DNA from 4 places in the Cobetia sp. MM1IDA2H-1 genome. Region 3 is predicted to be linked to each of the others. Evidence: predicted binding sites of a transcription regulator. Region 3 holds the regulator's gene; each other region holds the start of a gene.
The links. The regulator sigma-54, encoded in region 3, starts transcription at its own class of promoters, with help from an activator protein. The targets are predictions, from matches to a motif close to TGGCACNNNNNTTGCTNT.
Positions count from the first base shown of each region.

Region 1: the regulator sigma-54 is predicted to act here: its motif matches at 3,388-3,405, upstream of BOH68_RS02090 (NCS1 family nucleobase:cation symporter-1).
Region 2: the regulator sigma-54 is predicted to act here: its motif matches at 2,890-2,907, upstream of BOH68_RS00340 (P-II family nitrogen regulator).
Region 4: the regulator sigma-54 is predicted to act here: its motif matches at 4,607-4,624, upstream of BOH68_RS00285 (amino acid ABC transporter substrate-binding protein).

Region 1 covers NZ_CM133225.1:455,727-463,224, forward strand. Annotated here, with positions in the region: gene BOH68_RS02075 (NAD(P)-dependent oxidoreductase) at 1-187, opposite strand, end outside; gene hydA (dihydropyrimidinase) at 399-1,841, opposite strand; gene BOH68_RS02085 (nitrilase-related carbon-nitrogen hydrolase) at 1,924-2,826, opposite strand; gene BOH68_RS02090 (NCS1 family nucleobase:cation symporter-1) at 3,595-5,121, shown strand; gene BOH68_RS02095 (LysR family transcriptional regulator) at 5,247-6,140, opposite strand; gene BOH68_RS02100 (S-(hydroxymethyl)glutathione dehydrogenase/class III alcohol dehydrogenase) at 6,380-7,489, shown strand.
Region 2 covers NZ_CM133225.1:72,789-80,286, forward strand. Annotated here, with positions in the region: gene BOH68_RS00325 (ferredoxin--NADP reductase) at 1-457, shown strand, start outside; gene glnK (P-II family nitrogen regulator) at 696-1,034, opposite strand; gene BOH68_RS00335 (ammonium transporter) at 1,185-2,432, opposite strand; gene BOH68_RS00340 (P-II family nitrogen regulator) at 2,465-2,803, opposite strand; gene BOH68_RS00345 (accessory factor UbiK family protein) at 3,240-3,614, shown strand; gene BOH68_RS00350 (CBU_0592 family membrane protein) at 3,700-3,978, opposite strand; gene BOH68_RS00355 (hypothetical protein) at 4,505-4,786, shown strand; gene BOH68_RS00360 (YifB family Mg chelatase-like AAA ATPase) at 5,139-6,677, shown strand; gene BOH68_RS00365 (Lnb N-terminal periplasmic domain-containing protein) at 6,706-7,498, opposite strand, start outside.
Region 3 covers NZ_CM133225.1:801,202-808,699, forward strand. Annotated here, with positions in the region: gene BOH68_RS03400 (HPr family phosphocarrier protein) at 1-139, opposite strand, end outside; gene rapZ (RNase adapter RapZ) at 126-1,040, opposite strand; gene BOH68_RS03410 (PTS sugar transporter subunit IIA) at 1,137-1,607, opposite strand; gene hpf (ribosome hibernation-promoting factor, HPF/YfiA family) at 1,617-1,925, opposite strand; gene BOH68_RS03420 (RNA polymerase factor sigma-54) at 2,525-3,973, opposite strand; gene lptB (LPS export ABC transporter ATP-binding protein) at 4,328-5,068, opposite strand; gene lptA (lipopolysaccharide transport periplasmic protein LptA) at 5,071-5,649, opposite strand; gene lptC (LPS export ABC transporter periplasmic protein LptC) at 5,748-6,431, opposite strand; gene BOH68_RS03440 (KdsC family phosphatase) at 6,431-7,000, opposite strand; gene BOH68_RS03445 (KpsF/GutQ family sugar-phosphate isomerase) at 7,127-7,498, opposite strand, start outside.
Region 4 covers NZ_CM133225.1:60,057-67,554, reverse strand. Annotated here, with positions in the region: gene BOH68_RS00300 (amino acid ABC transporter ATP-binding protein) at 133-861, opposite strand; gene BOH68_RS00295 (amino acid ABC transporter permease) at 940-2,064, opposite strand; gene BOH68_RS00290 (amino acid ABC transporter permease) at 2,075-3,265, opposite strand; gene BOH68_RS00285 (amino acid ABC transporter substrate-binding protein) at 3,495-4,520, opposite strand; gene speE (polyamine aminopropyltransferase) at 4,934-5,797, opposite strand; gene BOH68_RS00275 (VanZ family protein) at 6,069-6,440, opposite strand; gene hemE (uroporphyrinogen decarboxylase) at 6,497-7,498, opposite strand, start outside.

The DNA of each region.
Region 1 (7,498 bases), 350 kb from region 3:
TCGGGATATCGATGCTGGTCGGGCAGGCCTTGATGCAGGGCGCGTCATAGCAATACAGGCAACGCGAACTCTCGATGAAGGCCTGGCGCTTGGTGAGCGCCGGATGCAGATCAGTGAAGCGCGCACTCAGCGCCTCTTCCGCGAGCCCGGACGGGGCCCAGTGGGAAGGAGTGGAGGATGTCGTCACGGTGTGGCTCCTGCCCGCGCTCAGGCGCGGGGTCGTTGTTGTTGGTCTTGCAGGCGAGTCAGATCGTCTTGCGCTAGCAGCGTCTTGTTTGGCAACGCCTTGATTGGCAGCGCTTCGGGACCGGCAGCGCGTCAGGTGCGCTGCCAGGCCGTCGTTCAGTCGTGTCGTTCAGTCGTGTCGGTCTTGTCTTGTTCGAGTCGTTCGTCGGCCGTCAGCTGCGATCCACGGCGGTGACGACATTGCTCTCGGCGCGGGCCTTGAGCTGGTCGAAGACACTGGGGTAGGGCGGGCGTTCGACGTACTGGCCGTGACCGCGCTTGGCATGCAGCTCGCCATCGCGCCATGCCCAGTCGCCGCGGCTGATGGTGTGACGCGGGATACCCTTGACGGTGCGGCCTTCGAAGATGTTGAAGTCGATGTTCTGGTGGTGAGTCTTCGCCGAGATGGTGCGTTCGGCGTTGGGGTCCCAGACCACGATGTCGGCGTCGCTGCCGACCCGGATCGCGCCCTTGCGCGGGTACAGATTGAAGATCTTGGCGGCGTTGGTGGAGGTCAGGCCGACGAAGTCCTCGGCGGAGAAGCGCCCGGTGTTGACGCCCTCGTGCCACAGCATCGCCATGCGATCCTCGACCCCGGCGGTGCCGTTGGGAATCTTCGAGAAGTCGTCCTTGCCCATCTCCTTCTGCTCGGCGCAGAAGCAGCAGTGATCGGTGGCGGTGGTCTGCAGGTCACCGGACTGGATGCCGCCCCACAGTGCCTGGCGGTGCTCCAGCGAGCGGAACGGCGGGCTCATCACGTGGCCTGCCGCGAATTCCCAGCTCTTGTTCTGATAGACCGCTTCATCGATCAGCAGATGGCCTGCCAGCACCTCGCCGTAGACCGGCTGACCGTGCTCGCGGGCGTAGCGGATTTCCTCCAGCGCATCGGCGGTGGAGACGTGCACCAGATACACCGGCGTGCCCAGAGTGCCGGCGATGCGGATGGCGCGGCTGGCGGCCTCGCCCTCGACCTGCGGCGGACGCGACAGCGGATGTGCCTCGGGCCCGGTAATGCCATCGGCCAGCAGCTTCTGCTGCAGGTGGTAGACCAGCTCGCCGTTCTCGGCATGCACGGTGGGAATCGCGCCCAGCTCCAGACAGCGCGCGAAGCTCGAGACGAGGGTGTCGTCCGGCGCCATGATGGCGTTCTTGTAGGCCATGAAGTGCTTGAAGCTGTTGACCCCGTAATCGGAGACCAGCGTCTGCATGTCCTGGCTGACGCTCTCGTCCCACCAGGTGACGGCGACGTGGAAGCTGTAGTCGCAGCACGACTTCTCGGCCCACTCGCGCCAGGTGTGATAGGCCTCCATCAGCGGTTGCTGGGGGGAGGGAATCACGAAATCGATGATCATGGTGGTACCGCCGGCCAGCGCCGCGGCGGTGCCGCTCTGGAAATCCTCGCTGGCCACGGTGCCCATGAAGGGCAGCTGCATGTGGGTGTGCGGGTCGATGCCGCCGGGCATCACCAGACAGCCGCTGGCGTCGATCACCTCGCAGTCGTCCGGTACCTCGAGGTCGGTGCCGATGGCGGTGATGGTCTCGCCGTCACACAGCACATCGGCGGTGTAGCGCTCTTCGTGGGTCTGGATGCTGCCGCCCTTGATCAGGATTGCCATGAATCTCTCCCGGCCGCATCGCGCGGCCTTGTCCGGCATTGAGTGTCAGGTCGTGTTGTCGTTGTCGTTATCGTGCTGGCCGTCATTCACCATCGGTGAGGCGGGTATAGGCGTCCGGACGGCGGTCACGGAAGAACTGCCAGTTGTTGCGCACCTCGCGCACCATCGCCATGTCGAGATCGTGGATCAACAGCTCGTCCTCGGTGGCGCTGGCCTGGGCTTCGATCTGGCCGCGTGGATTCACGAAGTAGGAGGAGCCGTAGAACTCGCCGATATCCCAGGGCTGTTCATGGCCGACACGGTTGATGGCGGCGATGTAGCAGCCATTGGCGGCGGCGGAGGCGGGTTGTTCCAGCTCCCACAGATACTGGGAGAGGCCGGCGACGGTGGCGGAGGGATTGAAGATGATCTCGGCGCCGTTGAGCGCCAGCGCGCGCCAGCCTTCCGGGAAGTGGCGGTCGTAGCAGATGTAGACGCCGATGCGCCCGTAGGCGGTGTCGAAGACCGGCCAGTCGGACTTGCCGGGCTTGAAGAAGAATTTCTCCCAGAAGCCCGCCACCTGCGGGATGTGGGTCTTGTGATACTTGCCCAGATAGCTGCCGTCGGCATCGATGACGGCGGCGGTGTTGTAGTACACCCCCGGCTGCACTTCCTCGTAGAGGGGCACGATGATCACCATCTGATGCTTCTTCGCGTACTGCTGCATCAGGGTGACGGTGGGGCCGTCCGGCACGCGCTCGGCGGCGGCATACCACTTGGCATCCTGGCTCGGGCAGAAATAGGGCTGATTGAAGACTTCCTGGAAGCACAGGATCTTGACGCCTGCCTCACCGGCCTGGTCGATCAGCGGCAGGTGGGCCTCGTTCATGGCATCGCGGATCTGTGCGGGCTCGAGGTCGGTGGAGACGTTGAGTCCCATCTGGATGACGGCGCAGCGCAGCTTGCCGGCATCCTCGCGGTAGGAGATGCGGGAGTCGTTCGACATGTCATCCTCATCGGGCGGCTTGGTGCCGGTTGTTGTTGTCTTCAATGAGTGCTGGTGGGCAGAGCGGGTGAGCCGGGATGGCGCGAAATGGGTCCTGGAAAATCACTCCGCCTGTCCGGAAAGTCTGCATGCCCGCGGCAGGTATCGTGGGTCAGGGAAGGTCCGATGCAGATCCTGTCTCACCAGTCAGCTTAATGAACATTAGACAGTGTTCCCGCGTTCGGCAAGACGAAGTGTCAAATAAAGTCTTGTAGATTTATCTTGTTGTTATAAAAGGATTTTCGGTCAAGATTTCGCATGAATTCACCATTGTGGTGCCAGGAGAATCAGCGTGGTTCACGCGATTTTCAAAGGAAAACTCAATGCACATCAGTGGCTTGTGATCGTCTGTATGGGCCCTGTGCAAGACCGCCTTGCACCAGCTTGGAACCTGACCATACTGACAATTGGCGCGAACACGGCGTGTCGCCACCTGACGGACATCAGACGGTAAAACCCGCGCCATTGCCTCTCAAGTTGTCTTGCGGGACAGGTTTGATTTGACGGCAATAATGCCGCCATCGGCATGCGATTTGCCCATGAAAGGTACCGCTTCATGTGGATGGGTAATTCGAGCATCCCTTGGCTGAAACAGGGTGAAAAGTGAATCAGGAGGGTGAAGGAAGGGACGGATCTTCAAAGACGGCAAGACGCGCCACAGAGCGCAAAGCCAGGACAAGCGACGTGCATCACCCTCAACAATAACAACAGCTGAACAGGTGAGGACTCATGGCCCCGACACAGACTCGCTCGCACATGGTGCGCAGCAATGAGGAAATGATCGAGCTGGTGGTGGCGCAGGACGTCGCCCGCAGCCCGCGCTACAACGAGGATATCGCGCCGACCAGGAGCGCTGAGCGCACCTGGTCGCGCTGGAACATCGCCGCGCTGTGGGTCGGCATGTCGATCTGCGTACCCACCTATACCCTGGGCGGCGTGCTCACTGCCTACTTCGGATTGAGTGTCGGCGAGGCGCTGATCACGATTCTGGTCGCCAATCTGGTGGTACTGATTCCGCTGACGCTGAACGCCTTCCCCGGCACGCGTTTCGGGATTCCCTTTCCGGTAGTGCTGCGTTCATCGTTCGGGATCATCGGCTCCAACGTGCCGTGCATGATTCGGGCGGTGGTCGCCTGTGGCTGGTTCGGTATCCAGACGATGTTCGGCGGCCTGGCGATTCACCTGCTGCTCTCGAGCCTCTCGGCGGACTGGAAGGCGCTGGGCGGGGTGGGCGAGGTCATCGGCTTCTTCATCTTCTGGGCGCTCAACCTGTTCGTGGTGATTCGCGGCGCGGAATCCATCAAGTGGCTGGAGACGCTCTCCGCGCCCTTGCTGCTGGCGGTGGGGGTCGGCCTGATGGTGTGGGCGCTGCCGCATACCTCGATCAGCGAACTGCTGGCCCAGCCACCGAATCGTCCCGAAGGCGATGGCGTGGCCAGCTACTTCATGGCGGGCCTGACCGCGATGGTCGGCTTCTGGGCGACGCTGTCGCTGAACATCCCGGACTTCAGCCGTTACGCGAAGAGCCAGAAGGACCAGATCGTCGGTCAGATCATCGGCCTGCCGCTGACGATGTTCTTCTTCGCGGCGCTCGGCGTGGTGCTGACGGCCGCTTCCAGCTCGCTGGTGGGGGAGACCATCTCCGACCCGGTCAACCTGATCGGTCGCATCGACAGCCCCGGCTGGGTCGCCATCGCCATGGTGCTGATCATCATCGCGACGCTCTCCACCAACACCGCCGCCAACATCGTCTCGCCGACCAATGATTTCCAGAACATCGCGCCGAAATTCATCAACCAGACGCGCGGCGTGCTGCTCACCGGGCTGGTCGGGGTGCTGCTGATGGGCTTCGAGCTGATCAAGAAGATGGGCTGGATCGTCTCCGACGTGAGCCTCGAGAGCCTCTATTCCAACTGGCTGTTGGGCTATTCGAGTCTGCTGGGGCCGATCGCGGGAATCATGATCGTCGACTACTTCGTGATCCGTCGCCAGTCCTTCGATCTGCCGGCGCTCTATCTGGATGGCAGCACCTACCCGGCCTTCAATCCAGCGGGCTTCATCGCCTTCTTCGTGCCGGTGGGGCTGACGGTGATCAGCTTCTCGCAGCCCGGGCTTTCCTGGTTCTACGACTACGGCTGGTTCACCGGCTCGCTGCTGGGGGCGCTGGTCTACTTCGTGGCCAGCAAGCTGCTGGTCAAGGCACCGCCGGTGCATCTGCCGGAGGCGATACCGGGTGGCGGCGCGCAGCGTGCCTGACGCCGCTGGTGGATAGCTCGCAACGCAACGTCACGTGCAACGACAGACGGGCTGCCCATCGGCAGCCCGTCTGTCGTCGTGACAAGGGGAAGTGACGGCCGGTTGAGGCCTTCGCGCCCTGGGTGTCAGCCCACCAGGCCGGGGATGCCGTCCTCGAAGCGCTCGACCATGAAGTCGACGAACTGGCGCACCTTGGGCGAGAGATGGCGGTGGCGGGGATAGACGATCCACACCCCGGTATCGCGCACCTGATACTCATCCAGCACCGAGATCAGCTTGCCACTGGCTAGGTGAGGCGCGACGTAATAGTCGGGAATCTGGGCAAGCCCGAGGCCCTTGAGCGTGGCGTCCAGCAGTGCCGGCCCGGAATTGGCCTGCCAGCTGCCGGAGATGCGCACTTCGCGGCGCTGGCCCTCGACCTCGAACAGCCATTCACGCTTGGAGCCCGCCAGACAGCGGTGGCTGGAGAGCTCCGCCAGGGTGTGCGGACGCGGCGCACGCTGAAAGTAGTCGTGCGAGGCGACGACATACTCCTGGCGGTCCACCAGTCGCCGCGCGATCAGCGAGGAGTCCTTGAGCACGCCCATGCGAATGGCGACATCGAAGCCCTCGTCGATCAATTCCACCGGACGATTGGTGAAGTGCATCTGCACCTCCAGCTGCGGGTGCATCAGCTGGAAGTCGTTGACCAGTGGCGCGACGTAGCGCTCACCGAAGGTGGTGGCGCTGGTCAGCTTGAGCACGCCGCTGGGACGGGCATGGAAGTCGCCGATGGCCTGTTCGGCGGCGCGGAAGCCATCGAAGAGGTGATGGCAGTGCTCGTAATACACCTGTCCGGCATCGGTGAGACGCGTCTGACGGGTCGTGCGATAGAGCAACTGGGTATCAAGCTGGGCTTCCAGCTGGCTGATCAGGCGACTGACATGTGAGCTGGAGACCCCGAGATGACGGGCGGCACCGGAAAACGAGCCGATTCTGACGACTTCCACAAAGGCTTCGATGCGGTCCCAACGCTGCATGCCCGCTCCTCATCATTGTTGTTGAGTGACAATAATCATCTGAGTGCTGACGGCTTAATCCCGCCAAGGTCACTGCGTAGACTGTGTTGCATACTGATGGCACCGCACGCGTTGCGGCAATGCATTGCTCCTTGCCTGTCCCCCTGCGTGAGCCCCTTGTGAGCAAGGGGGCACCGGCAGGCTCGCCGGGAGAATGCCACGGATCAGTCTACCGCCATTGTTGCTCCGAGGAGATATTAATGAAATCACGTGCTGCGATTGCGCTGGAAGCCGGCAAGCCGCTGGAGCTGGTCGAGATCGATGTCGAAGGACCGAAGGCCGGCGAGGTGCTGGTACGCATCGTCAATACCGCCGTCTGCCACACCGATGCCTACACCCTGTCCGGCGCAGACCCCGAAGGCCTGTTCCCGTCCGTGCTGGGCCATGAAGGCGCGGGTATCGTCGAGGAAGTGGGCGAGGGTGTCACCGGTCTGGTGCCGGGCGACCACGTTATCCCGCTCTATACCGCCGAATGCGGCAAGTGCAAGTTCTGCCTCTCCGGCAAGACCAACCTGTGCAGCGCCGTGCGTGCCACCCAGGGCCGTGGCCTGATGCCGGATGGCACCTCGCGCTTCTCGCTGGACGGCAAGATGCTGCACCACTACATGGGCACATCTACCTTCTCCGAGTACACCGTGGTGCCGGAAGTCTCGCTGGCCAAGGTGTCCAAGGAAGCGCCGCTGGACAAGATCTGCCTGCTGGGCTGTGGCGTCACCACCGGTATCGGCGCGGTGATGAATACCGCCAAGGTCGAGCCGGGTGCCACCGTGGCCATCTTCGGTCTCGGCGCCATCGGTCTGGCCGCCATCCAGGGCGCGGTGATGGCCAAGGCGTCGCGCATCATCGCCATCGACATCAATGAGGACAAGTTCGATCTGGCCCGCAAGTTCGGCGCCACCGACTTCGTCAACCCGAGCAAGCTGTCCGTGCCGGTCCAGGAAGCCATCGTCGACATGACCGACGGCGGCGTCGACTACTCCTTCGAGTGCATCGGCAACGTCAAGGTCATGCGTGCCGCGCTCGAGTGCGCGCACAAGGGCTGGGGCGAATCCATCATCATCGGCGTCGCCGGTGCCGGTGAAGAGATCGCCACCCGCCCCTTCCAGCTGGTGACCGGGCGTGTCTGGAAAGGCTCCGCCTTCGGTGGCGTCAAGGGCCGTACCGAGCTTCCGGGCTACGTCGAGCGCTACATGGATGGCGCGATCAACCTCGACGACTTCGTCACCCACCAGATGCCCTTCGAGAAGATCAACGAGGCCTTCGACCTGCTGCATGAAGGCAAGTCGATCCGTACCGTGCTGAGCTTCTGATCCGCGAGC
Region 2 (7,498 bases), 730 kb from region 3:
CGAGAATCTTTACCTGTTCTCCACCGGAACTGGCCTGGCGCCCTTCCTGAGCGTGATTCAGGACCCGGAGACCTATGAGCGCTATGACAAGATCATCCTGATGCACGGTGTGCGCCATGTCTCAGAGCTGGCCTATGCCGACATGATCGCGGAAGAGCTGCCCAAGCACGAGTATCTTGGGGAAGAGATCGCCGAGAAGCTGATCTACTACCCGACCGTGACGCGCGAGGAGTTCCGCAACCAGGGCCGCATCACGGATCTGGTCGAGAATGGCAAGCTGTTCGAGGACATCGGCCTGCCGCCGCTGGACCCGAAGCGTGACCGCGCGATGATCTGCGGCTCGCCGGCGATGCTCGACGATATCAGCGCCATGCTGGATGCCCGTGGCTTCGCCATCTCGCCGAAGATGGGTGTGCCGGGTGACTATGTGATCGAGCGTGCCTTTGTTGAGAAGTGAGCGTGTTGAGAAGTGAGCATGTTGAGAAGTGAGCGTGTTGAGAAGTGAGCATGTTGAGAAGTGAGCGTGTCGAGACGTAAGCATGTCGAGAAGTGATGCTCTGAGCATGAACCACGAGCATCACGCATGAACGGCACGTGCTGAAACGAAAAAACCGCAGGCCAATGGCCTGCGGTTTTTTGTGTGCTCATGTCACCCGTCGGGGCAGCACGTCATCGCCAGGGCTTGCACCAGGGGCTTAGACGGCGTCCTTGCCGGTCTCGCCGGTACGGATGCGAATGACCTGCTCCAGCGGCGAGACGAAGATCTTGCCGTCACCGATCTTGCCGGTGTTGGCGACATTGGTGATCGCCTCGATCACGGAATCGATCATGGCGTCATCCACGGCGACCTCGAGCTTCACCTTGGGAAGGAAGTCGACCACATACTCGGCACCCCGATACAGCTCCGTGTGGCCCTTCTGGCGGCCAAAACCCTTGACCTCGGTCACGGTGATACCCTGGACGCCAATCTCGGACAGGGATTCGCGTACGTCGTCGAGCTTGAATGGCTTGATGATGGCAGTGACCAGTTTCATCGTCTCTCTCCTTGGGTGATGGTGCGGGTGGCGTTGCTGCTCGCCACGCCAGCCCCTATTGCTCAAGCATACACCGCTTATCCGGTCAGGAAAAAAGACTCCCGCCAGGTGGCGGGAGTCTTTGGGTGTCGCGTGAGTCTCGATCCTTGATTACTTGCGGCTGGAGGTGAATTCCGGATACGCCTCCATGCCACATTCCGCCAGATCGACGCCTTCGTACTCTTCCTCTTCGCTGACGCGCAGTCCCATGATGGTCTTGATGACCAGCCAGACCACGAAGCTTGCGATGAATACCCAGGCGAAGATGGACACGGCGCCCAGCAGCTGTGCGGAGAAGGTGGCATCGTCATTGGTCAGCGGCACTGCCATCAGGCCCCAGAGACCGACTACACCGTGGACGGAGATGGCACCGACCGGGTCATCGAGCTTGAGCTTGTCGAGGCCGACGATGGAGAACACCACCAGCAGGCCACCGACGGCGCCGATCAGGGTGGCAGCACCGACACTCGGTGCCAGCGGACCAGCGGTGATGGCGACCAGGCCAGCCAGGGCGCCGTTGAGGGCCATGGTCAGGTCAGCCTTGCGGAACCACAGGCGGGCGAGGATCAGGGCAGCGATGACACCCCCGCAGGCAGCGGCGTTGGTGTTGACGAAGACCTGAGCGACCGCGTTGGCTTCATCGATGTTGGACAGCACCAGCTCGGAGCCGCCGTTGAAGCCCAGCCATCCCAGCCACAGGATGAAGGTGCCCAGGGTCGCCAGCGGCAGATTGGAGCCCGGGATGGCGTTGATCTCACCGTTCTTGCCGTACTTGCCCTTGCGAGCCCCCAGCAGCAGCACGCCAGCCAGTGCGGCGGAAGCGCCTGCCATGTGCACGATGCCGGAGCCGGCGAAGTCACTGAAGCCCGCTTCGCTCAGGAAGCCGCCACCCCAGGTCCAGTAGCCCTGGACCGGGTAGATGACGCCCGTCATGACCACGGCGAAGGCCAGGAAGGCCCACAGCTTCATGCGCTCGGCGACTGCACCGGAGACGATGGACATGGCGGTCGCCACGAACACCACCTGGAAGAAGAAGTCGGAACGCGCGCTGTAGTAGATGTCGCCACCGGAAGCGAGCGCTTCCTCAGCGGTATTCTCGGCGCCGATCAAGAAGCCCAGGCTCGGCAGGAAGCCGCCTTCGGCGCTTGAGTACATGATGTGGTAACCGACCACCATGTACATGGTGCAGGCGATGGCGAACAGCGCCACGTTCTTGGTCAGGATCTCGGTAGTGTTCTTGGCGCGTACCAGGCCAGCTTCCAGCATGGCAAAGCCGGCAGCCATCCACAGCACCAGGGCGCCACAGACCAGGAAATAGAAGGTATCAAGTGCGTACTTGACCTCGATGATCTCGTTCATGCGGGATTCTCCTTTATTATTGTGCGCGGGGCTCAGACAGCATCGGCGCCGCGTTCACCGGTACGGATACGGATCACGTCATCCAGCGGGGTGACGAACAGCTTGCCGTCGCCGATCTTGCCGCTGTTGGCTGCCTGGGTGATGGCGTCCAGCACCGTTTCCACACTGCTGTCATCAACAGCCACTTCAATCTTGACCTTGGGAAGGAAGTCGACGACATACTCGGCGCCGCGATACAGCTCGGTGTGGCCCTTCTGTCGCCCGAAGCCCTTCACTTCCGTGACCGTGATGCCTTGCACGCCGTTGTCGGCCAGCGCTTCACGCACGTCGTCCAGCTTGAAGGGTTTGATGATGGCGGTGATCAGTTTCATGTGCTGCCCCCGTTTGCTACCGCAATGATCTGTCATGTTGAGTGCGGCCAATCAGACACTGCTGGTGGCCTGTTCCTGACAAGTGCATCGCACGAGGTATGCCATGAGGTTAAAAAATCTTTAAATTCATCTAGTTGTGCTGAGGGAAAAAGCAGCTCCGCAGCAAGGCCAAAAATGACGGCAAGAAGAACGCCATGGCGATGCACCGCTTTGGTGCCTGAATTGCGGCTTTCGAGGTAGGAGATAGCGCTAATATGGTGCACAAGGTCCGTGCCTGCCGTCAGTGGCGAGAGATTCGGGGTCGAGACATGCGTCAGGCCAGCGGGTTGCGTATCCTTGCAACATGACATGATGTCCCCCACGTTTCGGGGAGATCCTTTTCTCTGACCGACAGCCCCATGATGGGCCCGTCGGCTTGCAATGGCTGAGGTGGAGCATGTTCAAGAACGACGTCATCGGGCGTATGGCCCAGCAGATCGGTGAGCGCCTCCAGGACGCCTCGCACGGCCCGGAAGAGCTGCAGAAGTCCGTACAGGGTGTGATGCGCAGCGCCTTTGATCGCATGGAACTGGTGTCGCGCGAGGACTTCGACATCATGATGGATGTGCTGACGCGGACTCGCGGGCGTGTGGAGTCGCTGGAGAAGCAGGTCATCGCACTTGAGGCGCTGCTGGAGAAGCAGGGACTGGTGGCGGGTGCTGCGTCGACCACCGAGCCTGCCGTGGCGGTGGACGATGAGGGAGAGGCTGCGCTGGCAAAGCGGGAAGCCGCCAGCCACGCCGAGGAGATCGAGCGTCAACGCGACGCCTGAATGACATGCTGCCAAAAAAACCGCCACACCCGTCGAGGTGTGGCGGTTTTTTTGTGTCCGTCGCATGAGGCGGGTGCCGGGCAGGTCAGACCGTCTGTGGACGAGACCCCATCAACCAGCGAACCAGGCCCACCAGAGATGCCACGATCCAGAACACCTCGATCACGAAGCTGGCGAGATTGAAGTTGATGCACAGGCTGATCAACAAGAGGATCGCCCCGCTCAGATTCATGAGGTTGTAGGCCAGGCTGCGTGCATCGAGCCTGCCAATCTGCAGCAGAAAGAAGGCACCGACCACCAGAGAGGTGCCGAGCATGCCGATGATGTCCGCCATGGGTGCCAGCGAGGCAAGCATGTCTTGCATGGGGTGTTACTCCTGAAACAAGCCGAAGTCGTCCTGAATGGCTGGCCCTTTCCATGGGTTGGACGATTCTCTGCCACCCTTGGGTGGCCTCCTTGAGACAGCTTGGCGGTTGTATCAGCAGGGCCGAGACAACCGATCAAATATACCAGCAGTCCCCCTCTTGAGGCACTCCTGTAGCGCCTGGAGTACCGCCTTGCATGTTCCATCAGCACTCTTCTGGTGCAGGCCCGAGGGCTTGTGATCAGCCAAGTGTTCCATGTCGCCAACTTCGTGAAATATCTGCTAGAACGCGCGTTATTTCATGGAAAAAGCCGGTTGATGGACTATTTTCAACGTTCAGTCCGCATGAATGTCTCGAGCTGAACAGACACGGCAGCCAGTCCGGCGCATCGAAGGAGGCTGGCATTGGGTGGGGCCTGCGCGACTCTCGGGAAAGGCACTCCCTTCCCCCGCGCCTCTTCTCTTGAGCCCAGCCTCCTGAGTCATGCTAGGGCGTTTCTCCGTTCACTTCTTCATGAACATCTCCGTGAACTACTTCGTGAAGCTCTTCATGAAGCTCTTCATGAAATTCATGCCGCGATGTCGACGGGAAACGCTGCCGTTTGTTCATCGTGCGGGTGCCTTGCCCGTTCTGGGTGACGATATTGCCTCTCTGCCGCCTGTTTCGCCGGTCTGGCCGGGTGCTGGAGGAGGGCTGATGTCGCCCTCAAGTGTTGATTCAGAGTGTAATGCGTCACGCTTCGATGAGGTGGTGCGGCTCGGTGTCCATATCGATAGGGTTTGGCGTTGCCAGATGATGGATATTTGAGCGCTGGGAAATGTCCTGTCGAGGGGGTTATGTAATGTTATACACAGTCGGTATTTTCCTTACGTATCCAGTAATTCTAGGGGTTGGTGGCGTAATGAAAATTATGAAACGGGTGGCTGGAATTGCTGATAATACCGTTGCGGTGCAGTGAGGACATGCCGTGTCCGGCAGCGCGAGTGACATTTGAGGAGTGCCGTATCGCCAAGCGTTGAGTCGTATGCACGCTGGCAGGTATGAGATTTGCCATGCTGGAGGAGATGGCACCGGTATCGTGCCCTCGCGCTCATGGCAGGCGGGTGCCTGCTCCGATTGCGCCGTGCAGCAGAGAGGCGGCATCACGCAGGGAAGACTCATGTCATTGGCAATGTTGCGCACGCGCGCATCTCTTGGTCTTGAAGCTCCGGAGGTGCAGGTAGAGGTACACCTCTCCAACGGGCTGCCGGGGCTCTCCATCGTTGGCTTGCCGGAAGCGGCGGTGAAGGAAAGTCGTGAGCGAGTGCGCAGCGCATTGCTCAATGCAGGCTTCGAGTTTCCAGCGCGCCGAATCACCCTCAATCTGGCCCCGGCTGACCTGCCCAAGGAGGGGGGGCGCTTTGATCTGCCGATCGCACTGGGCATCCTGGTGGCATCCGGTCAGGTGCCGGAAGAGGCCGTGGCGCAGATCGAGTGTCTGGGCGAGTTGGCACTCGATGGCAGCATTCGCTCCGTCACTGGCGTACTGCCTGCTGCGCTCTGCTGTCGCAAGGCCGGGCGCACCCTGGTGGTGCCGCGTGGCAATGCCGATGAGGCCGCGCTGGCGGAACAGCTGGATGTGCTGTCCGTGGGCCATCTGCTGGAGTTGGTGGCGCACCTTCTCGGGCGAGAGAGGATCACGCCGCATGTCTGTTCCGTCACTCCTCAGGCGCGACTCCCGGAGCCGGACCTGAGCGAGGTGCGTGGCCAGCATCAGGCGCGGCGTGCGCTGGAGATTGCCGCTGCGGGAGGCCACAACCTGCTGTTCGCGGGGCCGCCGGGTACGGGCAAGACGATGCTGGCCAGTCGCCTCTCCGGCATTCTGCCGCCGCTGGGGGAGGCCGAGGCCCTGGAAGTCGCGGCGGTACGCTCGGTCTGCGGGATGCCGATCATGGAGCGCTGGGGCCAGCGGCCCTTCCGGGCGCCGCATCATACCGCCAGTGGTGTCGCGCTGGTCGGGGGTGGCTCCAGACCGCGTCCGGGAGAGGTGTCGCTGGCCCATCATGGCGTGCTGTTTCTGGACGAGCTGGCGGAATTTGATCGTGGTGTGCTGGAAGTGATGCGTGAGCCGCTGGAGAGCGGCCGCATCCTCATCTCGCGTGCCAGCCACCAGCGGCGCTTTCCGGCACGTTTCCAGCTGGTGGCGGCGATGAACCCCTGCCCGTGCGGCTATCTTGGTGACAGCCGTCGCAACTGCAGTTGCACGCCGGCCCAGATCCAGCGCTATCAGGCGCGCCTATCTGGCCCGCTGCTGGACCGTATCGATCTGCAGGTCGAGGTACCGGGACTGCCTGCTGAGGAGCTGACGTCCGCGACCCCCGGTGAGGCCTCGGACGCAGTGCGCGAACGGGTGCTGGCAGCCCGCGCTCGTCAATTGGCCCGCGGCGGGCTCAATGCCCATCTCGACACCCATGCCCTGGAAGCCGCCTGCCAGCTGGAGGACGGCGAGCGTCAGTGGCTGGCCGGCGTGCTGTCGCGTCTCAATCTCTCGGCGCGTGCCTATCACCGGGTCTTGCGTGTCGCGCTGACGTTGAGCGATCTCATTGCGCAGGATGGCGTGCAGCGGCCCCAGCTGATGGAAGCCATCGGCTATCGTCAGCTGGATCGAATGATGGGGAGAGACCCGGCCCGCCCGGGAGCGGAACAGCGCAGCGCCTGAGCACTGCCTGTCGGGCCGCGTCGCCCGTTCAGAAGGACGGGCTGTCCGCGCCGGGGATGCCCTCACGGATCAGGCGCGAGAAGTCGCCGTCCGGGTGCTCGTCGGCGGCGATGGCGGCAGGGTTGATCAGACTTCTGGCCTTGAGCTCGGCGAAGGGCGCGGCGTCACTGAGCGCATCCTGGTCCGCGACATATTCCGGCAGATAGCCGGAGAGCAGCAGTCGATAGTCCAGCGGCAGGCCGTCGGTGAGGCGCGTCATCATCGCGTAGACGAGGGTGGTGCAGTTGCTGGTGGCGGTGTTGTAGAAGCGTGGCTGAGTGCGCAATGTCTCGGCTTCGTCGACGTAGGCCAGCAGCAATTCGCGGATCAGTTCGCGCGGCATCTGCACCCGATAGAGATGCACCTGCTCCCCGCGCACGTTGCTGCGCACGCGGATGATGTCGCGCTCGTCAGCGGCGATCACCGCCAGTTCGTACTCCTTGAACATCCCGCCCAGTGTCGAGAAGGCCTCGTCACGCTCCTTGCGGATTTCCACCGAGAAGGCCAGATGGCGTCCATCGGCGAAACCGAAGCTGACCAGCGTATGAGCGATCTGCGGCCCCATCCAGTGACTGGTCAACAGATCCACCGAGGTCAGTTGATCCAGAGGATAGTCCCGACTCTCCCAGCGCGGCGTGTAATCCTCAGGCGTGCGCCACTCGAAGTTGCGCACCTGTTCGAGGTGCAGGATGTCATCTTGGCTGACGCTCCCCTCGACCAGATGTTCGACCTCCGGTGCCCAGTCGCGGTCCGCCCGCGGGGTGATGCTGTTCCACCAGCCG
Region 3 (7,498 bases):
CGTTGGCCGCGTTGGCGCGTCGCTCACCGTGACTGACCATGACCGTGGCCTCGAAGGGCGCACAGCAGTTGACCAGCTTGGTGGCAGCGCGAGCATGCAGCCCGCGCTTGTTGGTCAGAACCAGTTCACGACTGGGCATCGTGTGACTCCTGACGGGTATCGCTGATCGCCAGGGCCGTATGGATCCCCAGTTCCCGGTGGCGTAGACGCACCTCAGGAAGCTGCTTGGCGAAATGTTCGGCCAGCTGCTCGCAGAGATAGACGCTGCGATGCTGGCCGCCGGTACAGCCCACCGAAACGGTCAGGTAACTGCGATTGCTGGCCTGATAGGCGGGCAGCCAGCGTTCCAGCCAGCCGGCGATGTCATCCTGCATCGCCTTGACGTCCGGGTAGCGCTGCAGGAATTCCGCCACGCTGTCATCACGACCGGTATCGCTGCGCAGATTGATGTCCCAGTAGGGGTTGGGCAGGCAGCGGGCATCGAACACCATGTCGGCATCGGTCGGCACGCCATGCTTGAAGCCGAAGGACTCGAAGGTGAGTGTCAGATGACGAGAGCTGTGCTGCGCGACCTGTTCGGTGATGCGCGAGCGCAGGTCATGCACGCTGAGGTTGGTCGAGTCGATGACCAGGTCCGCCTTCTGACGAATCGGGGCCAGTGTCTGCTGCTCGATCTCGATGGCCTCGGCCAGCGTGCGGTCATTGTCGCGGGTCAGCGGATGACGGCGGCGGGTCGCGGAATAGCGTTCGAGCAGGACACGGGAGTCCGTGGTCAGGTAGACGACCTGCACATCCATGCCGCTCTGACGAACGCTGTCGAGCAGTTCAGGGAAGCGACTCAGGGCATCGGGGAGGTTGCGCGCGTCAATGGAGACCGCGATGCGCCGGCGGGTGGGGCTGTCCTTTTCCAGCTGCTCGACCAATGGTGCCAGCAGCATGCCGGGCAGATTGTCGATGGCATAGTAGCCAATGTCTTCCAGCGCCTGGAGGGCAATCGATTTGCCGGAACCGGAGCGACCACTGATGATCACGATCTTCATGGAGTGCTCTCCCAGGGCGAGGTCAGCATGAGGTGAAAGCGGAGGGTGCCTGAGGCCAGTCAGCGACAAGCCCGGAGCGAGTCCGGGCTTGCAGGTTCAGCGCGCCGGCAATTCGGCGATGGCCGAGGTCAGGGCTTCGAACAATGCTCGCTGACTGTCTGCCTGGCGCAATGCTGCCCGGTTGGTGGGCGAGTTGAGCAGTTCCGCCACCTGGCCGAGCAGAGTGAGATGGGTGTCATCTGCCTCCTCGGGGACCAGCAGCACGAACAGCAGATCGATGGGTTCGCCATCGATGGCGTCAAAGTCGATGGGGTCACCGAGCTTCATGAACGCCGCGATGGGGGTCTTGCAGTGTGGACTGCGTGCATGTGGCACGGCCACGCCGTGGCCGATGCCCGTCGAACCCAGTCTCTCGCGCCCGATCAGGCGCGAGAAGACTTCCTGGCTGTCCAGGCTGGGAATGTTCTGAGCAATGAAGGTGCTGAAGAATTCCAGCACCCGCTTCTTGCTCCCCCCGGGGACGCCGTAGAGCGTGCGCTCGGGGGGAAGGATCTGATCAAGTGTCATGGCAGAAGGTCAACGGGTCCCGGTGCCCTGAGAGCGAGCCTGGGACTTTTCCTTGTGTTTGACCAGCTGGCGGTCCAGCTTGTCGGCGAGCGCGTCGATGGCAGCGTACATGTTGGGGTCTTCTGCCAGGGCATGGAGGTCGGCGCCAGCGGCGTGCAGGGTGCAGGCAGCCTGTTGGCGTTCCTTCTCGATCGACAGTGTCACCTGAACATTGGTGATGTTGTCGTAATGCCGTTCGAGGCGAGCGAGCTTCTCGTTGACATAATCGCGGAGAGGATCGGTGAGTTCCACATGATGCCCGGTGATATTCACTTGCATGGACACGCTCCTTTATCCAGCGGGTTGCCTTTGAATTGTAACCCTTTTTGACTGCGAGCAAACCCTGATTGAACGCGCGGCCACTTTCTGACTCCGGCCATGGTCTCGTGGCGATCATCTGCTGGCGAGAGCGGCGGTGCCGGTGTACCGAGCGTCTACCCCGACAATGCCCAAGCTTTGAACAAAGATCAACGCTGCGCTGCATCGTGGGGCAAGGCTTGTCTTCAACCCAGCGAGGGATATCAGCAGGTTCTTCATGAGCATCGCCTCGCATCACGGACGGAATGGGGCTCGAGAAACCGGCCGTTTGTGGCCAATGTCAGCATTTACGTCGACGTTCGTGTGGCAGGAGTCGGTGGCGACCCCTGGCTATCTGTCCGTGGGATGTGAGGGAAAAAGAAAGCACTCTGGAGAAAAGTGGCTGGAAAAATAGGCAATTGGGGGCGTGAAGTCACTCACGCAGTCGCAAGGACAGGCATTGCCAACCGGTATTCAGACGACCGATTGGCAGATGATGTCAGGATGGCAGGTGCAAGGGGGCGAGCTTCAGCGCTCCGACGTGTGGAGCCCGCTGGCTTGCGGGTATCCGTTGTCGAGACTCACGCCAAGCGCTTGCGCTCGCTGGAGGAGGGGATGCCCATGGCCTCGCGATACTTGGCGACCGTCCGGCGCGCTACCTCGATGCCATCACTGGCCAGCAGATCCACCAGGCGTGAGTCGGACAATGGCTTGCGCGCCGGTTCTTCCGAGATCAGCTTGCGAATGCGCGCACGGATCGCGGTGCTGGAGTGCGCGTCACCGTTGCCGCTGCCACCCACCTGACTCGAGAAGAAGAACTTGAGTTCGAACACGCCTCTCGGGGTGTGGATATATTTCTGGGTGGTCACCCGCGAGATGGTGGATTCGTGCATCTCGACCACTTCCGCGATGTTGGCGAGGATCAGCGGCTTCATGCCTTCTTCCCCCTGCTCGAGGAAGTCGATCTGGCGCGCCATGATCTCGCGGCCCACCTTGAGCAGGGTGTCATTGCGTGAGGACAGGCTCTTCATCAGCCAGCGGGCTTCCTGAAGATTGTCCTTGAGGAAGGTGTTGTCCGCGGACTTGTCGGCCCGCTTGATGAGGGCGGCATATTCCGGCTGGATACGCAGCTTGGGCAGCGCTTCCGGGTTGAGCTCGACCTGCCAGCCGTGACGCGTATGACGGACCAGCAGGTCCGGGATGACGTAATCACTGGCAGGCTCGCCCCAGGCGGACGCCGGGCGCGGGTCGAGCGCCCGTACCAGACGAATGACGTGATCCAGCTCATCATCATCCAGGCTCAGGCGACGCTTGAGCAGCTTGCGATCGTCATTGCCCAGTGCCTCGAGGAATTGCCGCACCAGACGGCGGGCCTGGGCCAGCAGCGGCAGATCGTCCGGCAGCAGGGCCAGCTGAAGCAGCAGGCATTCGCGCAGGTCTCGAGCGAACACACCGGTGGGATCGAACTGCTGAAGGCGCAGCAGGACCTGCTCGAGTTCCGACGCCTTGAGGCCGGGCAGTCCCTGACCTCGCAGGCCATCGACCAGTTCGTCCAGGCTCATGCTCAGGTAGCCGGCCCCATCCACCGCATCGATCAGACTCTCCGCCATCTGGCGTTCACGCGCATCGAGGTCCGTCATCGCCAGCTGCCAGCGCAGATGGTCCTGCAGGCTTTCGACACTGGTGTTGCGATCGAAGTCCGGCCCGTCCTCGCTCGAGCTTCCGCTGCCGGAACTGGTCAGGCTGCCTGCGTGGTCCTGGTAGAGGTCCGACCAGTCACTGTCGAGAGGGTATTCTTCAGGAATCTCGCTGTTGGTCTCGGAGGTGGAGATCTCGCTCTTGTCCTGTGTCTCCGCGACATCCAGCGACTCGTATTCCTCGTCAAGCTCCAGCATGGGGTTTGACTCGAGCGCCTGCTGTATCTCCTGACGCAGGTCCAGCGTCGACAACTGCAGCAGCTGGATCGCTTGCTGAAGTTGCGGGGTCATGGTCAGGGAAGTGCCGAGTCGAAGCTGCAAGGTGGGTTTCATGGGGTCTGTCATTCACGGCAAAGGAACGTGCATCTACGCTATACCGTGGGTCGGGGCACTGACAAGGGGCAGTCGAGAATATTCAAGCAACTTGCATGCCATGTTGCCACCAAGGTGGTATGGACGTCATGCATTCGAGTGAGGTGTGGCAGAGCAGGAGGGTTCACGGGGAGATCACGCAAGCGCATGTCGAGGCGCTTGCGTGAGGGGGCGGGGAACGAGGCCCCGACAATGAAGCAGGAAGTGGCGGGTGCTGGTGGGTGCTGGTGAGAGCAGAAGAGGTCGGACGGCTCTCGTCAGGCTGACGGCTCTCACCAGGCTGACGGCTCTCACCAGGCTGACGGCACTCTCGGGCTAGAGCTTGAACTCATGACCCAGGTAGACATCACGCACCTGCTGGTTGGCGAGGATGGTGTCGGCGTCGCCATGCGCGATGATCTGGCCATCGCCCACGATGTAGGCGGTATCGCAGATGTCGAGTGTCTCGCGCACGTTGTGATCGGTGATCAGCACCCCGATGCCGCGGTCACGCAGCTGGCGCACGATGCTCTTGATCTCGCCCACCGAGATGGGGTCCACGCCGGCAAACGGCTCATCGAGCAGCACGAAGTCCGGCTCGGTGGCCAGTGCGCGAGCGATCTCCACGCGGCGGCGCTCCCCGCCGGAAAGGCTCATGCCGGCACTGTCACGAATATGCGTGATGCTGAACTCGTTGAGCAGCTCCTCCAGGCGTGCCTTGCGTCCGTTGCGATCCAGGTCCTTGCGCGTCTCGAGGATCGCCATGATGTTGTCGGATACCGAGAGCTTGCGGAAGATCGAGGCTTCCTGGGGCAGATAGCCGATGCCGGCGCGAGCCCGCTGATGCATGGCGGCGCCGGACAGGTCGTGGTCATCGATGGTCACGCTACCGGCATCCGAGCGCACGAGGCCGACGATCATGTAGAACGAGGTCGTCTTGCCGGCCCCGTTGGGGCCCAGCAGGCCTACGATGTCACCCTGGCGGATTTCCAGCGAGATGTCCTTGACGACCTTGCGACCCTTGTAGGCCTTGGCCAGATGACGAGCGCTGAGGGTACGTGGGCTGGCAGCAGTCATGCTCATTGGTCCTTGCTGGCATTGGCGCCACGTGGCGTCAGGGTCATGTGGACGCGTGACCCCTCGGAGGATGAGGCATCGGTGCCATTGCTGGCATTGACCTGGCGCTTGTCCAGGAAGTATTCCACGTAGCCGCCTTCGAAGGTGTCGTCGCCTTTCTCCAGACGGGCATCGCCGACCAGTTCCACCCGGCGCTCCAGCGCGTGGTAGCGAATGGTATTCGCCCAGCCCTTGACCAGTCGCTCGTCGGTATCGGGTTTCTGCTCCATGTAGGCGCGCTGGCCGGTGGCCTTGACTAGGGAGATCTCGCCGCTGTCGGCGCGACTGATGTCAACGCGCGCGGCATCCAGCTTCATGCTGCCCTGGCGCATTTCCACGCGACCGGTATAGGTGGCCGTGCCGGCCTTGTCATCCAGTGACAGTGAGTCGGCGGCAATGTTGATCGGCTGGTTGGCATCGCTGTCCAGCGCCAGTGCGGTCGGGGAAAGCGTCGTCATGCCAAGTGCCAGGCCAAGGGCCATGACACCGGGTCTGAGTGTCTGGCGCCAGACCGTCAAGGGCGTGAGAGTCGTTGAAGTCATGGAGTGCTCCTTGGCAGAACTGGTAAGGCTTCACGATCACTCAGGCCATCGTGAAGCGGAAATCGGAGAGAGAGGATTCGGCGCATGCAGGGGTGCGCTCACTGATCCTTGGCCGGCGCGGCATCGAAGGTGCTGGAGACGCGGCCATCATCGTCACGGGTGGTGTCATTGCCGGTGTCGAGAGTCTCGGCTTCCCGGGCGGCATCGCTCTTGCCCTTGCCGGGTTGCAGGGTACTGCGGACGCGGCCTTCCAGCTGGGCGGAATCCTGAGAGAGGTCAGCGCTGAAGCGGTCACTCTCGACGCGTTGACCATTCTGGGTGATCACCACCGGCACGTCACTCCAGGCACGGTTCTGCTCACGACTGTAATGCAGCACGTCGGTGTCCAGTGTCCAGGCATCCGAAGGCTGGCGTAGTCTGGCATTGCCCTCGAGGGTGAAGGTGTCGCCGCCGGCGCTCAACACGCCACTGTCACCCGTGGCGTACCAGCGACGGTCTTCGCTGTCGTTGGTCCGGATCTTCGGTGCCTGCGCACGTGTCACGTCATCGCCTGGCGTGTGTTCGATGTGCGGGGAGGTCATCGACTGGATCGACACTCCCCGCGCATCGAAGCGCGTCATGTCAGCCCCGTCGAGATAGTAATCCGGCTCATCACTGCTGGCGTCGACATCCACTGTCGATTCCAGACTGTTGCGCTGCTCGATCAGGGCCATGACGCCGCCGACCAGCAGGAGCAGCAGCATCAGCCACAGGCGCGGAGAGGGACGGGGAAGACGTGGCATCAGGCGCGCGACTCCTGCAGATAGGTATCCAGCACCGAGGCCCAGTGGCCCTGTGCCTTGAGCAGCAGATCACAGATCTCGCGCACGGCACCATCACCGCCCTGACGAGTGGTCACCCAGTTGGCTTCACTCATCACATAGGGCATGGCGTTGGGAACGCTGACCCCCAGACCGACGCGACGGATGGCTTCGCGATCCGGCAGGTCATCTCCGCAGTAGGCCACGTCATCCAGCGCGATATCGTGCTCGCGACACAGGTTGGTCAGCGCGACCAGCTTGTCCTCGCGGCCCTGAATGACGTCCTGGATACCCAGCTCCTTGGCGCGACGTTCCACCATCGGCGAGCTGCGACCCGTGATCAAGGCGACCCGGATACCGCTGCGCAGGATCAGCTTGAGGCCGTGGCCATCCTGGACGTGGAAGCTCTTGGTTTCCACGCCATTGGCATCGTAGTGCAGCCGGTTGTCCGTCAGCACGCCGTCCACATCCAGCGCCAGCAGGCGCACGCGACGTGAGCGGTCGATGATGTCCTGGGGATAGTCCTCCGCCAGGGAAGTGATGTCATTCATGGTCTTTCTCCTCGCATTCCGTGCATGCGTGACGCATTCCTGTAGGCGACGACCGCCAACGGTTGCGTGCTGCCCTCGCCAGACTCACGGGACTGTCGTGCAGAGACAGCAATCCCGCGGGGGAGTTCAGATCACGCCGCTGGCCAGCAGGCCGTGCATGTGGATGGCGCCGATCGGGTGCTCATCCTCGTCACAGACTACCAGAACGCTGATGCGGTTTTCTTCCATGATGCGCACCGCCTCGGCGGCCAGCATGCTTGAGCGGATGGTCTTGCCACCGCGCGTCATGACGTCATCGACCTTGAGCGCACGCAGATCGCCGTGCTGGTCCAGGGTGCGGCGCAGATCCCCATCGGTATAGACGCCGACCAGATGCTCGTCCTCGTCGATCACGCAGGTGAAACCCATGCCCTGGCGGGTGATCTCGAGCAGCGCATCGCGCAGCGGGCTGCCCAGCGCCACGCGTGGCAGGGCATCGCCTTGATGCATGACGTCCTG
Region 4 (7,498 bases), 740 kb from region 3:
ATGGGTGACGCTAGGGCGAAGCAAGCACTCACTGACGCCCTTGTGGAAGACATACGAAAACGCCCTGCGTGATTGTCATCACACAGGGCGTTGTCTTTTCTGCGGCTCACATCATCCGATCAGTCCGTGGCCTCAATGCCCCAGTATCTGGCTGAGGAACAGCTGGGTCCGCTCGGACTGCGGATTGTTGAAGAACGGCTCCGGCGCGTTCTCTTCGATGATCTGCCCCTGATCCATGAAGATGACACGATCCGCCACCGTCTTGGCGAAGCCCATCTCGTGGGTCACGCACAGCATGGTCATGCCTTCATTGGCCAGTTCGACCATGACATCCAGCACTTCCTTGATCATCTCCGGGTCCAGCGCCGACGTCGGCTCATCGAACAGCATCACCTCCGGGCTCAGACACAGCGAGCGTGCGATCGCGACACGCTGCTGCTGGCCGCCGGACAGCTGCCCCGGGAACTTGTGGGCCTGATCGGCGATGCGCACCCGCTCCAGGTACTTCATGGCTTCGGCTTCCGCCTCGCGGCGTGGCCGCTTCTGTACCCAGATCGGCGCCAGACAGCAGTTCTCCAGCACCGTCAGATGCGGGAACAGATTGAAGTGCTGGAAGACCATGCCGACGTTGCGACGGATCGCCTCGATCTGCTTGATGTCCTGGGTCAGCGGCATGCCGTTGACCACGATATCGCCTTCCTGATGCTCCTCGAGATGATTGATGCAGCGGATCATCGTCGACTTGCCGGACCCTGAAGGCCCGCAGATGACGATACGTTCGCCCTTGCGCACGCTCAGGTTGATGTCACGCAGCACGTGGAAGTCGCCGTACCACTTGTTGAGGCCCTTGAGCTCGATCATCGGGCGCTCATCGGCACCGGTGTTGCCCTGCGAGGCGGATGTTGTCGTTGTCATGATGAAGATTCCTTGGCGCCGTGATCAGCGCTTCTTGTGACCGGTATGCAGCAGGCGCTCGAGATACTGGCTGTAGCGCGACATGCTGAAGCAGAAGACCCAGAAGACCAGTGCTACGAAGGCATAGCCCTCGATGGAGTAGCCCAGCCATTTGGGGTCGGCGAGACCGGCCTGCACGATGGCGAGCAGATCGAAGAGCCCGATGATCAGCACCAGCGAGGTGTCCTTGAACAGGGCGATGAAGGTGTTGACGATGCCGGGGATCATCATCTTGAGCGCCTGGGGCAGCACGATCAGCCCCATGTTGCGCCAGTAGCCCAGCCCCAGCGCCATGCCGGCCTCGGTCTGCCCTTTCGGGATCGCCTGCAGGCCACCACGCACCACCTCCGCCATGTAGGCACTCTGGAACAGGGTGATGCCGATCAGTGCACGCACCAGCTTGTCCAGATTGACCTCACCGGGCACGAACAGCGGCAACATCACCGAGGCCATGAACAGCACCGTGATGAGCGGCACACCGCGCCAGAACTCGATGAACACCACGCAGATGCTCTTCACGATCGGCATATCGGAGCGACGCCCCAGCGCCAGCAGGATCCCCAGCGGCAGTGCCGCCACGATACCCACCACCGCCAGTACCAGTGTCAGCATCAGGCCGCCCCACTCGTGGGTGCCGACGACCTCGAGCCCGAAGCTGCCACCATGCAGCAGGAAGTAGGCGATGAAGGGGAAGACCGCCAGAGTGACGATGGCGACCCAGCCCTTTGCCGGCAGTTTCGGAATCGCCAGCCAGGCGATCAGCGCGGCAAAGATGGCGAACACGATATCGACCCGCCAGGTCTCCTCACTCGGATAGAAGCCATAGATGAACTGATCGAGGCGCGCACTGATGAAGACCCAGCAGGCCCCCTCACCCGTGCAATCAGCACGCGATGTGCCACTCCAGTCGGCATCGATCAGCGCCCATTGCAGGCTGGGCACCACCAGCAGGTAGACCAGATACAGCGCGAACAGCGTGAACAGCGTATTGATCGGTCCGGCGAACAGATTGGCTCGCAGCCAGGCCACCGCACCGATGCTGTCGCTTGGCGCCGGGCGGGAATCGATCATCTTCTCGGTAACCCGTGACAGGGTCTTTTCAATCGACATGGGCAGACCCTCAGCGCTCGACCAACGCCATGCGGGCGTTGAACCAGTTCATGAACATGGAGACCAGCAGACTGATGGTCAGATACACCAGCATCGTCATGGCGATCACCTCGATGGCCTGACCCGTCTGGTTGAGCGTGGTACCCGCGAAGACCGAGACCAGATCGGGATAGCCGATGGCCGTGGCCAGCGACGAGTTCTTGATCAGGTTCAGGTACTGGCTGGTCAGCGGCGGGATGATGACGCGCAGTGCCTGCGGCACCACCACGAGGCGCAGCGTCATGCCACCTGACAGCGACAGCGCCCGTGAGGCCTCCGTCTGGCCGTGCGGTACCGCCTCGATGCCGGAACGCACGATCTCGGCGATGAACGCCGCGGTGTAGACCGACAGCGCGACCCACAGGGCGAGGAACTCGGGAACGACCGTGATGCCGCCACGGAAGTTGAAGCCCTTGAGTTCCGGCAGCTCCCAGCTCAGCGGCATGCCCATCGCGAAGTAGGCCAGCAGCGGCGCCACGATGATCAGGCCGAGCGAGATCCAGCCCGCCGGCAAGCGCTGACCGGTACGGGCCTGACGCTGGCGGTTCCAGTAGCTGAAGATGCCGCTGGCGACGACGGCCAGCACGAACACGGCAATCACCACCGAGAAGCCGCTGGAGGTGATCGGTGCCGGCACGAACAGACCGCGCACGTTGAGGAAGAAGGCCTCGCCCAGCGACAGCGAACCTCGCGGACTCGGCAGAGTGCGAAGAACGGCGAAGTACCAGAAGAAGATCTGCAGCAGCAGGGGAATATTGCGGAAGACTTCGATGTAGACCGCCGCCAGCCGCGAGATCAGCCAGTTGGGGGAGAGACGGGCGATCCCCATGATGAAGCCGATCACGGTGGCCGCGATGACGCCCAGTGCGGATACCAGCAGGGTGTTGAGCAGACCGACGATGAAGGTATCGCCATAGGTGGACTGCTCGGAATAGTCGATCAGACTTTGCAGAATGCCAAAGCCTGCGGTGTTGTCCAGGAAGGCAAAGCCGGTGGTGATGCCACGGCTTTCGAGGTTGGTCAGGGTATTGCTGACGATGATCGCCAACACGCCGAACACGCCTGCCAGCATCAGAAGTTGGAAGATCAGTGCTCGCTTGGCCGGGTCACGCCAGAATGGCGGCTTGACCGTGGCCGGCGGGCGAGAAGCAGGTTGTGTCATACAGGCAATCTCCGCCGGAAAGCTATGCGACTTCCGCCTGCCGCCCTATCGAACGGCAGATCAGTTATCTCTCGGCACTCGAGGAAAGGATCACGGGGAACAGACCAAGCCCCTCACGACGCTGGCCAGGGGAAATGACCGTATGGCCACTTCTCCCTGGCCAGCGTCCTTGCTCAGCCTGCGTCACGGTTCACCCGGCTCGCGCTGGACCTCCAGGCGAGCCGAGGCATCAGCGAACGGGCGGTGCGTACTGGACGCCGCCGTCGGTCCACAGCGCGTTCAGACCACGCTCGATCCCCAGAGCGGAGCCGGTGCCGACATTGCGCTCGAACATCTGCCCGTAGTTGCCCACCTGCTTGATGACCTGATAGGCCCAGTCAGCCGGCAGCCCCATGGCTTCGCCGTAGTTGCCATCGGCACCGACCAGACGCGCGACATTGGGATTGGTATCCGACTTCTTGGCTTCGATGTTGTCGGAGGTCAGCCCCATCTCTTCGGCGTTGATCTGAGCGAACAGGGTCCATTTGACGATGTTGAACCACTGGTCATCGCCCTGACGGACGACGGGGCCCAGCGGCTCCTTGGAGATGACTTCCGGCAGTACCATGGCGGACGCCGGATCGGAGAGCTTGATGCGCAGGGCGTAGAGCTGGGACTGGTCGGAGGTCAGGACGTCACAGCGGCCCGCTTCGAAGCCCTTGACGGTTTGGTCGGAGGTGTCGAAGACGACCGGCTCGAAGGACATCTCGTTGAGGCGGAAGTAATCCGCCAGGTTCAGCTCGGTGGTGGTGCCGGACTGGATACAGACCGCCGCGCCATCCAGCTCCTTGGCACTGGAGACCCCCAGGTCCTTGCTGACCATGAAGCCCTGGCCGTCGTAATAGTTCACGCCGGCGAAGTTGAGGCCCAGAGACGTGTCACGCGTGGCGGTCCAGGTGGTGTTGCGCGACAGGACATCGATTTCACCGGACTGCAGCGCGGTGAAGCGTTCCTTGGCCGTCAGCGGGACGTAGCGCACCTTGCTGGCATCACCCAGCACAGCCGCCGCGACACCACGGCAGACATCGACATCCAGGCCCTGCCAGTTGCCGGCGTCATCCGGCGCCGAGAAGCCCGGCAGACCGGTGCTGACACCACACTGGACAAAGCCCTTTTCCTTGACGCTATCCAGAGTCGCGGCACTGGCACCACTGGCTACCGAGGCAGCCAGGAGGGCGGCGCTAGCGATCAGCAGTGGCTTCTTGTTGTTATGCATCTTGAATCCCTCGCGTATGTCTGGAATCCGCTCGGAAACACCCCGAGACGGTGATGGTGCAATGCTGTGCATGGCACCCCTCGACAATAGCAAGCTCCGTTCCAATTTCCGCCTATCGTGTGATCCGCTGCGTTCAACGCTGAAAAAACAGCCGAACGGCAGTGAAAACGGCCAAACCTCCCGATGCCGACCGTCGATCATATGGCGAGACAAGCGTGCAGATAGTGGCGTCTGACGCCTCGTTCGCTTCATATCGGTGCAAAATAAAAACGGCCGTTTCATGACGAAACGGCCGTTCTTGAACTTTCCTGCGCTCCGGTCTGGGGAGTTGCGACCAATGTCGCAGCCACCCTGACTCAACGCTACCGCGCACTGAAACGCATCCTTCACGCCCCGATGCGCTTCTGGATGACTCAGTCTTCCAGCAGACGCTGCATGAAGGGAGGCAGTACCAGGGCGGCACGATGGCCTTCCACGGTATAGAAATCGCGCGCGAAGCTGGCCGCAGCCGCGTCTTCCTCACGGAAGGACTTCACGTCACATCCCTTGCCCGCCAGGGTGCAGCTCCACCAGCCGGACGGGTATACCGGCTGCGGGAACGGCAGGGTCGCGACGCTGTCGAAGCCCGCTTCGCCCATGTCGTTGCGCAGGTCCTTGATGATGGAGTCGGTGTGATACAGCGGCGACTCGCTCTGCTGCACCATCACCCCCCCCTGCTTGAGGATACGGTGGCAGCGCTTGAGGAAGTCGGTCTTGAACAGACCTTCCGCCGGACCGACCGGATCCGTGGAATCGACGATCAGCACGTCGATGCTCTCGTCCGGGCAGTTGTCGACCCACTTGACGCCATCCTCGAACAGCAGCTCGGCACGCGGGTCATCATTGGACTCGACCAGTGCCGGGAAGAACTGCTCGGAAGCCCGCGTGACCGCCGGATCGATGTCGATCTGGGTGACCTTCTCCACGCCCGGGTGCTTGAGCACCTCACGCAGGGTGCCACAGTCGCCCCCCCCGATGATGACGACACGCTTGGGGGCCGCGTGGGTGAACAGCGCCGGATGCGACATCATCTCGTGGTAGAGGAAGTTGTCGCGGTCGGTCAGCATCACGCAGCCGTCCAGCACCATCAGATTGCCGTAGGTCTCGGTGGCATAGACCTCAAGGTGCTGATAAGGCGTCTGCTCGTCATGCAGCTTGTGGCTGACCTTGAGCGAGAAGGCGCTGCCGTGGCGGTCGAAGATTTCGGTGAACCAGGAGCCATCGAGATGTTCGGTCATGAGAACCCTCACAAGGGATATCGGAGTCGGATATCAAGGTATGAATAAGAGGACGGGACATCAGACCCTCAAGGCCTGAATCATCGACGCACGCGTCATCGGGCGATGCAGTCCTGATCAATCAACAGGACTCAGGCGCAGCACCATAGCCAAAGACACGCGGAGTGGAAAGAGCTTGTGCACGATCTCGAGGCACTGGGGTTGACGCGCGATGACCAACGACTCACCCGCCAGGCCTCTTCTGGCGGGTAGAGGCCTGGCACACGGCCCGTCACAGGCGGCTCAGGCGCACCATCAGACGTCCGCCCAGGTGGCAGCCAAGCCCGGCAAGAATGCCGAGGAAATCCGCCAGCGCATCCAGCACTTCTGCCCCGCGATAGGGAATCACCAGCTGCAGCCCCTCGATGCCAACGCCCAGCAGCAGCAAGGCGGGCAGGATGACAAGACTGCTCAACCCGGCCAGCCGCGTGGTCAGTGCCAGCAAGGCGAAGGCGGAGAAATGCTGCAGCTTGTCCCAGGGGAAGGTCTGCTCCGGGTGAGGCTCACCCGGCGAGAGCGTGCCGAACAGGATCAGCAGCAGGCAGAACAGTGCCACGCACGCCCAGCCTCGCCTCGGCGCGAGGCGTTGCTCCAGCGGCGTCATGCGTGATACCCCGCCATGAAAGACACGGCGGGGCTGTCAGCCATCAGTGACATGGTTCAATCGCGCGCCAGCGGCGTGGCGTTGGCGGTGTCATCCTGATGATAGGCGGGGCTCAGCTCATGCAGAGCGTCCATCAGAGCATTGACGTTGCCCGGGTCAGTGAACTGGCTGATGCCATGCCCCAGGTTGAAGATGTGGCCAGGCCCCTGACCGTAGCTATCGAGAATGCGGCCGACTTCGGCACGAATCGCGGCGGGAGTGCCGAACAGCGCATTCGGGTCCAGATTGCCCTGCAAGGCCACGCGATGGCCGACGCGCGCGCGCGCATCCGACATCTCGGTGGTCCAGTCCAGGCCGACACCGTCACAACCGCTGGCGGCGATGTGCTCGAGCCACTGGCCGCCATTCTTGGTGAACAGGATCACCGGCACGCGATTGCCTTCGCTGTCAGGCTTGAGGCCAGCGACAATCTGCTCCATGTAACGCAGCGAGAACTCGAGATAGGCCGGTGTGGACAGGGTGCCGCCCCAGGTATCGAAGATCTGCACTGCCTGGGCACCCGCCGCGATCTGGGCGTTCAGGTAATCGGTGACGGCCTGAGCGAGGGTGTCGAGCAACTGATGCATGGCTTCGGGGCTGGAATACATCAGGCCTTTCACATGGCGGAAGTCCTTGCTGGAACCGCCCTCGACCATATAGGTCGCCAGTGTCCAGGGACTGCCGGAGAAACCGATCAGCGGTACGCGACCGTTCAGCTCGCGGCGGATGGTCGAGACGGCACGCATGACGTAATCGAGATCACGCTCGACGTTCGGAACGCTCAGCGCCTCGATTTCCGCGGCGGTGCGCACCGTCTTGCGGAATTTCGGACCTTCACCTGTCTCGAAGTAAAGCCCGAGGCCCATGGCATCCGGGATGGTCAGGATATCGGAGAACAGAATCGCGGCATCGAGCGGGAAACGCTCCAGCGGCTGCAGCGTCACCTCGCAGGCACGCGCGGTGTCCATGCACAGGTCCATGAAGCCACCGGCCTGACCGCGGATTTCACGGTATTCCGG